Regions from separate parts of the Lactobacillus sp. B4007 genome, predicted to be linked through region 1. Evidence: riboswitches for the same ligand, from Rfam matches in the RefSeq annotation. Region 1 holds a riboswitch; the other holds the start of a gene.

What was found. A riboswitch is a leader RNA that binds a small molecule or an ion and turns the genes downstream of it on or off. The one in region 1 is predicted to bind FMN.
Region 2: another riboswitch for FMN. It lies ahead of ribD (bifunctional diaminohydroxyphosphoribosylaminopyrimidine deaminase/5-amino-6-(5-phosphoribosylamino)uracil reductase RibD); the one in region 1 lies ahead of J3U54_RS04870 (ECF transporter S component).

The regions. Positions count from the first base shown of each region.
Region 1 is NZ_JAFNPA010000002.1:361,869-367,794, reverse strand. It holds gene cmk ((d)CMP kinase) at 1-499, opposite strand, end outside; gene J3U54_RS04875 (LysM peptidoglycan-binding domain-containing protein) at 542-1,018, opposite strand; gene J3U54_RS04870 (ECF transporter S component) at 1,635-2,318, opposite strand; FMN riboswitch at 2,411-2,525, opposite strand; gene J3U54_RS04865 (pseudouridine synthase) at 2,552-3,271, opposite strand; gene scpB (SMC-Scp complex subunit ScpB) at 3,268-3,879, opposite strand; gene J3U54_RS04855 (segregation and condensation protein A) at 3,869-4,606, opposite strand; gene J3U54_RS04850 (reductase) at 4,611-4,961, opposite strand; gene xerD (site-specific tyrosine recombinase XerD) at 4,970-5,869, opposite strand; gene J3U54_RS04840 (S1 RNA-binding domain-containing protein) at 5,862-5,926, opposite strand, start outside.
Region 2 is NZ_JAFNPA010000004.1:190,420-196,345, reverse strand. It holds gene ribH (6,7-dimethyl-8-ribityllumazine synthase) at 1-108, opposite strand, end outside; gene ribA (GTP cyclohydrolase II) at 110-1,336, opposite strand; gene J3U54_RS07855 (riboflavin synthase) at 1,348-1,953, opposite strand; gene ribD (bifunctional diaminohydroxyphosphoribosylaminopyrimidine deaminase/5-amino-6-(5-phosphoribosylamino)uracil reductase RibD) at 1,954-3,009, opposite strand; FMN riboswitch at 3,123-3,259, opposite strand; gene J3U54_RS07845 (hypothetical protein) at 3,340-3,543, opposite strand; gene J3U54_RS07840 (hypothetical protein) at 3,739-3,870, opposite strand; gene J3U54_RS07835 (aspartate/glutamate racemase family protein) at 4,067-4,813, opposite strand; gene J3U54_RS07830 (UDP-N-acetylmuramoyl-L-alanyl-D-glutamate--2,6-diaminopimelate ligase) at 4,831-5,926, opposite strand, start outside.

The DNA.
Region 1 (5,926 bases):
TTTGACTACTTTTTATTCCGCGCTGCTTTAAGTCAAGCATTCTTCTTTGGGCACGAGACTTTGCTGAAGCTACCAAAAAAATTTTCACTTCTGCGTGAGGTAAAACTGTTGTGCCGATATCACGACCATCCATTACGACATTCATCTTACCTGCCATTTGCCGCTGAAGACTAACCATTTTTTTCCTAACGCCAGAAAGTGCTGAAACCTGGGAAACATTTGCTGAAATTTCAGGCATCCGAATTGCCTGTGTAACATCATTTTTACCTGCAAAGACTTTTTGTTCACCATCAACTACTTTTAATTCAATTTGATTTTGATCAACTGCTACTAAGATCGCCGTTTCGTCACCATAATCAAGCCTATTTTTTTGTGCTATTAATGTGCAGGCACGATACATTGCTCCAGTATCAATGTAAATAAAACTCAATTTTTGTGCAATAATTTTTGCGACTGTACTTTTACCAGCTGAAGCTGGTCCATCAATTGCTATCTGCATGCCATTAAAAAAGGGACTTGAAGTCCCTAACCTTTCTATAAACTACTTTACTCTTAACTTTTGACCAGCATTTATTTGATCATCTGGATTAAGTTGATTTAGTTGTGCTAAGTTATTAACCGTTAAGTTAAATTTATCTGCAATACTAGTTAAAGAATCACCGCTTTGAACTATATAATATTTAACTTTTGTTTCAGTTTGCTTATCCTTTGCCTGAACTTTAGGCTTGGATAATGTTTTTTTCTTAACCTTGTCTTTAACCTTTGTACTAATTTGAGCCGTGGAAGTCTTCTTTTCTGTTACCCGTTTGCGTTTCTTAGTCGCTTTTTGCAATTCAATTACCCGGTTGCTGGTTTCACTATTTGCAGCCAAATGATGCACAACCGGTACAAGAGCAATAATAATAACTATAAGAACCATTAAGATCAGCCGGTATTTCGAGCCTGACTTATTAATCATCGTCCTAGAATTATGAGGACGTTCGTAATGCTTAAACGGTTCTTGCGGGTTCTGATTCAATTTGAAAACCTCCTTCACCTACCTAATTTAATTTTAGCATATTTAATAAATAAAATGGATAAAAAATAATATTGAAACGATTCGAATTCAAAAACTGGTTTTAGTTAGTATCTATGTTTTAAGAAGTATAATCTGCAAATTAACGATGTTTAATAAAATTATTGCTTTTACTTTCTTCCCTATATATTTGTTAATTTCACCATAAGCATTTTGAAGAATAAATTAAATATTTCTACAAGCAAAACAATTTGAGTTAGTATTAGGGTCAATATATAAAAGAGATTAATTCACATGAATTTCATGATAGATATTGAAAGGAATAATTTCAAAAGTTGGTTTAACTAAGATAGATTTGATTGATCTTCGATGACTTAAAAGCAAATTAGACTACTAAGTAATTAATTACATTTTTAATTACACTGATTAACTTCTTTATTTGTGTAATTATTTTACTTGAGTTGTCAGAACCAGGGCAAAGTAATAAAAAAGATAAAACATGAATTGCGTTACTTAATTTATAAGAATATTCAATTTTATACTATTTTTTATGAATAATTTTCCTAATCGTAATACTTAAAAACTATTAATCTTACTTTTTTAGTTAATAAGTTATAGTTTAATTCTTTAAATTAAAATGCTTTCTTACGAATGGCTTTAAGCTGCGTAAAACAACTTCAAATAGGAAATAAACCACTACCCCATTAATTGCTCCTTTTAATAAGTTAAATGGGACGATTATGCCAAAAATATACGTAGACATTGACGGAATATGGAGAAGTTGACCAAGATAAACTTTCTCCGTAAAGTTAAGCAGTCCAGTATAGCCGTGAATTGCTGGTAAATTCGTAACCGTAGTCACTGCATATATTGGCGTCAAGATTAAGGCATTTAACAAGGATAAAACAATTGTCATCGCTATTATGCCCAAAATAATTCCGATAATTGGTTTAACATAAAGTTTTTTGGCATTTTTTTCGCCAGCCGAAACATCCTTAGCAATGTAATAAAATGGCAGTGCAAATGACATAGAGGCAGCTAAAGCAGCTAATTGGCCAATGACACTTGGCAATGCAAATCCTTTATAAATCAAGTCAATTAACATTCGAACAGCGGCAATAATAAGACCAGGTACTGGACCGAATAAAAAGGTCCCAATCGTAACAATAACATCAGAAAAGTCGAATTTTAAAAAGCTAGCTACTGGGAGAGGAAAAGCCAATTCCATTAAGATAAATGAAATGGTTCCAATTAGTACATAAGCAATTATATTAGTTAGATTTGTGATATTTCTTCTTTTCACAATACTTACCTCCAAAAAGAATAGGTCTGTTGCTCCTAGCAACAGACCTAATAAAAGTAAGTATTCAAAAATAAGTCTTAACTTTTAGTTTAGCCTGTCTTCTTTCATCTAGACTTTAACTATCGGTACCATAATTGGTTCCACCACAAAAGTGGGTCGTGGACTTTCACCACCGGTCGGGATTTTCACCCTGCCATGAAGACAACAAACTGATATTTAACTACAAGTAAATACTAGTCTACCTGTTTTAATCTGTCAACTTCACTGTGGGTAAGTTCCCTGTATTTGCCAGAAACAAGATTCCCCAAAGTCAAAAAGGAGTATCGTTCACGGGATAATTTATTTACCTGATGGCCTACGGCTTTAAACATTCTCTTGACTTGATGATAGTGTCCTTCATGAATCGTTAACTGCACAATTTGGCTATTCTTCTTTTTATCGCTCCGGATAATTTTTACTTTAGCTGGTGCACTTCGATGACGATCAATTCTGACTCCATGAGATAAACGATGAATTTCCTCTGGTGTCAGTTGACCCTCAATCTTTGCTACATAGACCTTAGCAACCTTATTGCGAGGATGCATCATTAAATTAGCCAGTTCACCATCGTTAGTCATTAATAACAAACCTGAAGTATCATAATCAAGCCGGCCAATTGGGTACAGCCGATAAGGTAAATCGGAAAAATAATCTACTACGGTCTTTCTTCCCTTGTCATCATTTGCTGTTGAAACGACGCCGCGTGGTTTATAAAAAAGATATGTATGCAGACTTTCACGCTCAATTGGTTCTCCATCAACCGTAATATTGCTAAAAGTATCTACCTTGGTTCCAAGTTTGGTAATAATCTCGCCGTCAACCGTTACTCTGCCTTCTTCAATCATTTTTTCAGCCTTACGCCGAGAGGCAATTCCCGCCTCTGCGATTACCTTTTGTAAACGTTGTAAACTCATTCTTTATCTCCTTTTTGTGCTTCAGCAATATTTTTATCTGCTTTTCCATTAGCTGAGAATAAGTCGATTTCACCCTCAGAGTTAATACTTTCATCTTCAAAGTCTTCTATCAGAGGTAAGTCAGCTAGACTTTGATAGCCAAAATACTGTAAGAAATAATCACTGGTGACATACAAATTGGGGTGTCCTGGTGCATCCTTTTTACCATCTGCTTTAATAAGTCCACGCCAAATTAAAGTTTGGAGCGCCCCTGACGAATTTACCCCACGAATTTCATCGATTTCAATGCGCGTAATGGGCTGACGATAAGCAATAATTGATAAAATTTCTAGTGCCGATTGACTTAACGACTTTGACAAATCTTTTTGAAAAAAATTAGCCACTACTTCACTAACTTCTGGTCTAGTAGTCAATTTATAGTTATGGTTGATGTGTATCACCTGCAAACCAGAATCTTGATTTTGCTTAAGCTTAGCTGCCAGATTTTTGGCTAATTCGCGCAATGCGGAATGCTCAACTTGCATTAACTCACACAAATTTTCACTTGGAATGCCATTATCGCCTGCTACATATAGCAATGCCTCCAATTGTGCAATTTTACTTACCATCTTTATCAATTCTTTCTAATTCCAGATCACCAAAAATTCGCGACTGCTTGACCTTAATCTCTTGTTTTTTACATAATTCTAATAATGCTAAAAACAAGCCAATTACATCTGATAAGCTAGTCATCTTGTCGCTACAGGAGAAAAAGCTAATTTTTTTCTGCTTAGCCAATTTGGTGCGTAAGAAGTCAATCATATCATTAATTGGCGTTTCTTTCACATTAACGGAAACAATATCGGGCTGGCGAAGTTTTAATCTTTGAAGTACAACGATGAAAGTATTAGCTAATTCTGAAGAGGTGATTTGGCCCAAAGGTAACGGTTGTACCTTTTTGGTAGCTGGTACACTTTCTTCTTTAGCTGCTGTAATAGGTACTTCATTATTTCGCTGCTTAAAATAAGCCGATACTTTTTTAAAAACGGAATACTGAACTAGCTGTTGTACCAACTCATCTCTAGGATCTTCTTCGGGTTCATCATTTTCGGTAAAATCATTTTGAGGCAAAAGTGATTGGGACTTGATCCTCAACAGCATTGACGACATGACAAAATACTCGCCAGCAATTTGCAAGTTTAGTTTCTGCATCTCATGCAAATAAGACAAATATTGGCTGGTGATCTGAGCAATTGGAATATCATAGATATCAATTTTTTGTGATTTGATTAAGTGAAGAAGTAAATCAAGCGGCCCCTCAAAATTGGGCAATTCTAAAGTTAAGTTACTGATCATAGTTCTATTTCTGTTTTAAATATTTCATCAAATAAACGTATTCTGGGACAGTGGTTATTTTTTTCTGGGGATTGCCAGCCGCTAATTCGCAAATTGCCTGCTCTTCATATTTTTTCTTACGGTAATCTGGAGCAAGGGAAATATAGCGTATGACAATAAATTGTTCATCCCACTGAGTGCCAATTACGCCAACAAAGTTGGGATTATGGTCGCGATACAAAAATAACCGAAATTCCTTACTGTTTTTATTAAGCCGGATTTCATCTTTTAGATTAGCTAAATTTTTAAAGTCTGGGAGGTAGGACAACAAGCCCATCGCTACTTTTTCTTTATCATTTTTGCATTCAATTAACATATGTTCACCTAAAATCGCGGATGTGTTTTTGCATAAACTTCTAAAATATGCTTTTGGGATAGATTAGTATAAATCTGCGTCGTACTAATGTCAGAATGGCCCAAAATTTCCTGCACCACGCGTAAATCTGCACCATTTTCTAATAAATGGGTCGCAAAAGTATGACGCAAGGTATGCGGTGTAACATTTTTGGTTATCCCCGCCATCTGGCAATAACGTTTAATAATTTGCCAAACTGCCTGTCTAGTTAAAGCACCGCCACGATTATTGAGAAAAATAAAGTCAGTATTCTTACCTACTTTTAGTAATAAAGGATCACGGACTTTTTCCTGATAGCTGTTAATCCAAGAAATTGCCACGTCACTAATCGGAATCAAGCGCTCCTTCGAACCTTTACCGAATACTTTCAATAATTTTAATTCTTCATGCAAATCATTAAATTTAAGGTTAATTAACTCACTCACACGAATTCCCGTTGCATATAGGGTTTCGAGCAAAGCTCGATCACGTAAACCAAGTTTTTTCTTTACATCAGGCTGCTGCAATAAATTATTAACTTCCGCGACACTTAACGCTACCGGCAATCTATGCTCTTTTTTTGGTGAGTCAACTTCAAGCATTGGATTAAGTTTTTGGATATTCTGACGAACAAGCCATTGATAAAATTTCCGCAAACTCGAAATCATGCGGCTAATTGAACTAGTTGCCTTATTTAAGTCTTTTTGACCAGCTAAAAAGGCATCGATATCAACTGCTTTTGTTGGCCAAGACGTAAAACCCTCGTTTTTTAAAAAAGTCAAGAAATCCATTAAGTCTTGCCGATATGCAGTGATGGTATTGTCACTGAGTCCGCGCTCAATTTGGCTGTATCTTAAATAATCTTCAACATCTTCTCGCAGTTTATGCATCTTGCTCGTCTTCTGGATCATTAATCAAACTAATTGTACCGGCAGTTTTATCTTCCG
Region 2 (5,926 bases), on a different contig from region 1:
GATAGCCCCTTGAAGTAAACGATCAGTCACAACGCCATTAAATTGCGCAACAACAATACCAATTTTTTTATTCTGACCAGCCGCAATATTTCCCGTAATTTCCTTCATTTTAATCAACCTCACTTAATAAATGGTTCATCGCATGTTTCTTAGTTTTCAAGTAATCCCTGTTTTCTGCGGTCATTCCAACTTCGACGGGAATGCGCTTAGTAACTTTTATCCCATAATTTTCCAATTGCTCGACCTTATCAGGATTATTTGTCATTAATTCAACTTCATTTACTCCTTTTTGGCGCAAAATTTCGGCAGCAATGTCGTATCGGCGAGCATCTACGGGCAAGCCCAAATGCTGATTTGCCTGGACCGTATCCATTCCTTGGTCCTGCAATTGATAAGCGCGCAATTTGTTCGTAAGCCCAATCCCCCGGCCTTCTTGCCGCAAGTACAATACCGCACCTGAACCGTTTTGCTCTATTTTAGTTAAGGCCTCAGCTAATTGAGCGCCACAATCACACCTTTTTGAGCCAAATACGTCACCAGTCAAGCATTCACTGTGAAGCCGCAGCAACAATGGGCTTCCTTGCTTAATATCACCCTTGCTAATAAGTAAAGTTGGCTCCTTGTCTGGGTGCTCGCTGTCTTTAAAACCCTCAAGCTGAAAGTGACCATATTTCGTCGGGAAGTCAACTGTAGTAAAAGATTCGATATCTGGCTCTTTTGCTTCATGGTGTTTACGGTACTCAATCAATTCTTCAATGGTTAAATATGGTATTCCCAAGCCTTCTGCTAAGGCCTTTAAATCCTTTCGCCGCGCCATATGACCATCTTTTTTAATACATTCACAGATAAAACCAACTGGGGCCACACCAGCTAAGCGAGCTAAGTCTAAAGCAGCCTCTGTATGACCAGTTCGTTCTAGAATTCCACCTTCTTTAGCTACAAGCGGAAATACATGACCGGGATGGTAGAAATCATCCCATTGACTATCAGGATTAGCCAACTTCTTGATTGTTTTTGCCCGGTCAAAAGCAGAAATTCCAGTAGTAGTTTCCGTTGAGTCAACGCTCAAGGTAAATGCCGTGCCAAAAGTATCATTTGACCCCGTTTCAATCGGTTCAAGTTGAAGTCTATCCGCAAATGCTTTGCTCATCGGCACGCATAAAAGTCCCCGAGCTTTGCTAATCATCATATTGACTGCTTCGGGAGTTACTTTTTCGGCTAAGCCAATCATATCTCCCTCCGATTCACGCTGAGGGGAATCGGCTACAATTACTAATCCACCATTTAGCATGTGCCGTAAAATTTTCTTCATTTTTTGTTCTAATTGTTCGTCCATTTTTTGCTCCATTAAAATTCTTTTTTCCATGCCTGAATTTGCTTTACCGCATAACGTCCAATCATATCCATTTCAAGATTAACCTGGTCATGAACGTGATAATGCGCCAAGGTGGTATTAGCAATGGTATAAGGAATCAGACTTACGCCAAATTCGTCATTTTGTGCCATCGTCACCGTTAAGCTGATACCATCAATTGCCACTGAACCTTTTTCAACTAAATAAGGATCATATTTATGCGGTACCTTAAAACGTAATTCAATTGCATTTTCATTTTCACTTCTACTAATAATTTCTGCCGTAGTATCAACATGACCGGCCACAAGGTGACCATCAAGCTTGCCGTTCAAGGAAAGCGATGGCTCCAAGTTAACTAAACTGCCGTTAGTCAGCTTACCTAAATTAGTCCGTTTCATCGTTTCCGGCATTACATCAACCGTAAATTCATTATTTTGCCAAGAAGTCACGGTTAAACAAATTCCATTAACCGCAACACTAGCACCAAGTGGCAAGTTTTGTTTCGCAATTTCAGCGGCCGAAATGCCTAACTTAGCGTGTTTTTCGGTAATTTCTAACCGAGTGATTTTACCAGTTGCCTGAATTATTCCTGTAAACATTTATTTTCTCCTTGCCGTAATCCGAATATCTTGTCCTAGCTCTTGGACAGCTATTAATTGGTACTCCAATTTTTGTGCAAGTGCTGCACCCACGGCTACAGGCAGAGCGGTTCCGCCCAATACTTTTGGAGCAACATAAGCAACTATTTGATCGGCTAATCCGGCTGCCAAAAACTCAGCTAACAGATTGCTGCCACCCTCAACTAATAGCGACTGAATCTCACGTTCAGCTAAAAGCTCACCAATTTTTTGGGGTGTCCACTTGTGAGCGACAAAGCAATGCACATTGGCCGGGGCCTTGTCCTGTAACTCGGTCTGACTAAGTAGCCAAATGGGACCAGGTAATTTAAACAGATTCTGCGTTAAATCAAGTTGATTTGCATCATGCGTTAAAATGATTCGAATGGGCGGCTGTGGTAAAGCCTGTATTCGTACCGTTAATTGCGGATTATCAATTCGCAATGTGTTCGCTCCAATTAAAATCGCCTGCTGGTGCAAGCGCAGCTTTTGCACATCGTACTGGGCTTTAGGGCCAGTCAAAAGCGTACGCGCTTTTTCAGCACCATTAAGCTTCCCGTCAAGTGACATCGCATATTTCAAGGTTACGAGTGGTCGGTGATGCTGATAAAAGAAGTTATATGCCTCGTTTAGTTTCTCTGTTCCCCCTAGCACCTTGGTTTTAACGCCGTGCTCATTTAAATACTTAATTCCTTTACCAGCCACAATTCCGTGGGGATCAATTTGTCCGATAATCACTTCTTTAATTCCGGCCTCAGCTACTTTTTGGCAGCAAGGCGGCTGCTTACCGTAATGACTGCACGGCTCCAGCGTCACGTAAAGTGTTGCACCTTGAGCTTGTTTGATATCGTCTAGCCGATTAAGTGCATTAACTTCCGCATGCTCTTGTCCAAACTGATGATGATAGCCGGAAGCTAAGACCTGGCCGTTTTTAACAATAACCGCACCAACTAAAGGATTAGTCCATGTCATTCCCAGTGCTTTAACGGCCTCTTTGCTTGCTATTTCCATATAGTCTGTATCCTGCAAAAAATTCACTTCCTAAGCACAAAAAACCTCGTTGATTTCAGAATCAACGAGGCACTAATATTTTCTAATTAAATAAGATTTCAGCGAAGTTTAAAAACAACGCTAAGATTAAATTAGCTTAATTTGTTCTTCTCCCATCCAGACTTTAACTGTCGGTACTAGACTTGCACTAGTTCCACCGCGCGTACGCGGGTCACGGACTTCAACCTCACTGGTTGTCACCGTCGGTAGGGAATTTCGCCCTGCCCCGAAGAAATCGTATTCAATTAGTTACAGAATAATATACTAATTTGATTGCGTCAATAGACCCAGCAAAAAGAATTGAAAAGCTAGCTGCAATTATTCCCGCTTAAGTTTCCAATCCGAAGCTTTAAGAGGGAGATTATTGTTTTTACTAAAATATTTTTTAAAAGCAGTGATAAATTCTAACCTATCTTCATGACGATTACGGTAAATGTCATTTAGTGACATACAAGCCGTCACAAGTAAATCAGTCAAAATAATTATTAATAATCCGATTAAGACGTATAACAGGTAAAGCATGATATTCCCTCCTAAAAGTTTAGCTGTATTACTTATCTAATACAGTACTATCATAATGAATAAATGTCAACGCTTTTCTAAGGCAAAATTAAACTTTTATGATTATTTGACACTTTGGTTTCGCTAAAAAAAGACTATTAACTGTCAAGCAACAATTAATAGTCTAATTTAGTCTTTAGTTCTACCGGTTAATATTTATTGTTTTTTGAATCGACGAAGGAAATTAAGTACCGTGACAATCACTTGTCCAACCGTCAGGATCAAGCCTACGGTTTCTAATACATCAATTGTGTCTTCACCGTTATTCAAGTTTTTATTTTTTCTCATCTAACCACTTCCTGCAAAAACCATTTAAGCAAATATTGATTCTTCTTAAATTATACTTTTTTATTCTCAATATACATCAAGTATATACCATATTATTGAGTAAGTTTTGCTTTTAAGATTTTAAAATAAAAAAGTTAGCTCTGAAATAATTTCAAAAACTAATTCTTAGTTAGCAGCAATAATGAAAAAAGTCGGGTTAATATAAATATTTTTTTACAGCTTCTGCAGGAGCCATTCCCGCACGAATTTTTAATTCCAATTCAATTGCCACATCCGCAATAATTAATTGGGGATCAATTATATTATACGGGTGGTCTGGCGCTTTTTCTTGTGCTAAAGATAACTCGGTACAACCTAGCAAAATAACCTCGCAGCCATACTCATCATGCATTTTACGCAATATGCGGTGATACAACTCAGCATCAACAACACCTTTTTGCTTGATGTTGTCGTAGATTAATTCAGTTACTAACGGCTGAATTTCTGGGCCGCCTAATTCAGCTTTTCGCCCTACCTTGGCTAATTCATCAACATAAAGATGATCATAAATTGATCCTTCAGTCGCAATTAAACCAATTTTTGTTTCGTCCGGGTAATCTTGCACAAACCGGTGAACAGCAATTCGCATCATATGCAAGAAAGGAACATCGGTCAGCGCTGCCAAGTCATCATAAAAATAGTGTGCAGTGTTACACGGCATAATAAAGAAATCTGGCTTAAGTTGCGCTTGCTGTAAAACATCTTCACGCAAATTAAGAAAGAAATTAGGTTGCGAATGATCTTTTATATATGCTGTTCTATCAGGAATTTGAGCATCATTGACCAAAACGTAATTTAAGTAGTCCTGATCCTTAGTAATCTTAATTCGATGATTTAATTGGCGAGCTAGGCTCTCCGTCGCAATCGTTCCCATTCCGCCAAGAATGGTAAAAAAGTTTTTCATATGTTCTGCTTTTCTCACTAATTAAAGTGCTCGTCTTGTCCTTCTAACTCGTTGATTATTTGCTGAGCAACAGTAATATCTGAAGGATAAGGGGTATTAATACCACGTACTTTCTGGAAGCCATCTTCGCCCTTGCCACAGACTAAAACAACATCACCTTTTTTCGCCATGCTGATTGCATCGTGAATGGCCTTTTGCCGGTCAAGTTCAATTGTTACGTCCACTTTTGAATGATCGATACCAGCATCGATTTCCTGGCAAATTTCTAGTGGATCCTCAAAACCGGGATCATCAGTAGTCAAGAAAGCCTTGTCAGCGTATGCATTCAAGCTCTTACTAAAACCGGGACGGCGAGAAACGCCTTTATCACCAGGTGCACCGACAACCACAATGATTTTTGGATTATCAAATTCACGTTGCATGAAGCCCATCAGTGCCATCATTGAGGCTTCATTATGCGCATAATCAACTACTACCACACCGTGGTCCTTAGTTATTTCTGTCTGCATTCTTCCGGGAACATTAACATCGCGAATACCCCTAGCAATAGCATCATGCTCCATTCCAGCTAGACCTGCACCAATTACAGCAGCTGTTCCGTTGGATTCATTAAAATCACCTAACATCTTTAACTGGTAATCACCAGCAATTTTTAACTTTTTAGCTTGGTCACTGATACACGAAACTTTGAATTTAGTACGTGCCATATCGAGTTCTTCAGAAGAATACCGGAAATCAATTATTTGCGGTAAAGCAGGATTTTCAAACTTTTCGTCAGCAAATAAATAAATGCTATCAGGATCAGTCGTAGTAGTAGCTGCCGCATAAACTTCGTTAAAATGTGCAGTTTGCGCATTGATTATACACTTACGTGCATTAACCAATAATTGCAGCTTACAGTGTAAATAATCCGCAAAATTAGGATGCTCGTTTGGACCAATATGATCTGGGGAAATATTCAAGAAGAAGCCGAGGTCATAAGTTAGGCCAAACACCCGGTTACGTTTATAAGCTTGACTAGAAACTTCCATCACCAAATGAGTCATACCATTATCGACTGCATTACGCATATCACGGAACAAATCAAGTGATTCCGGTGTAGTGAGGCTCGAC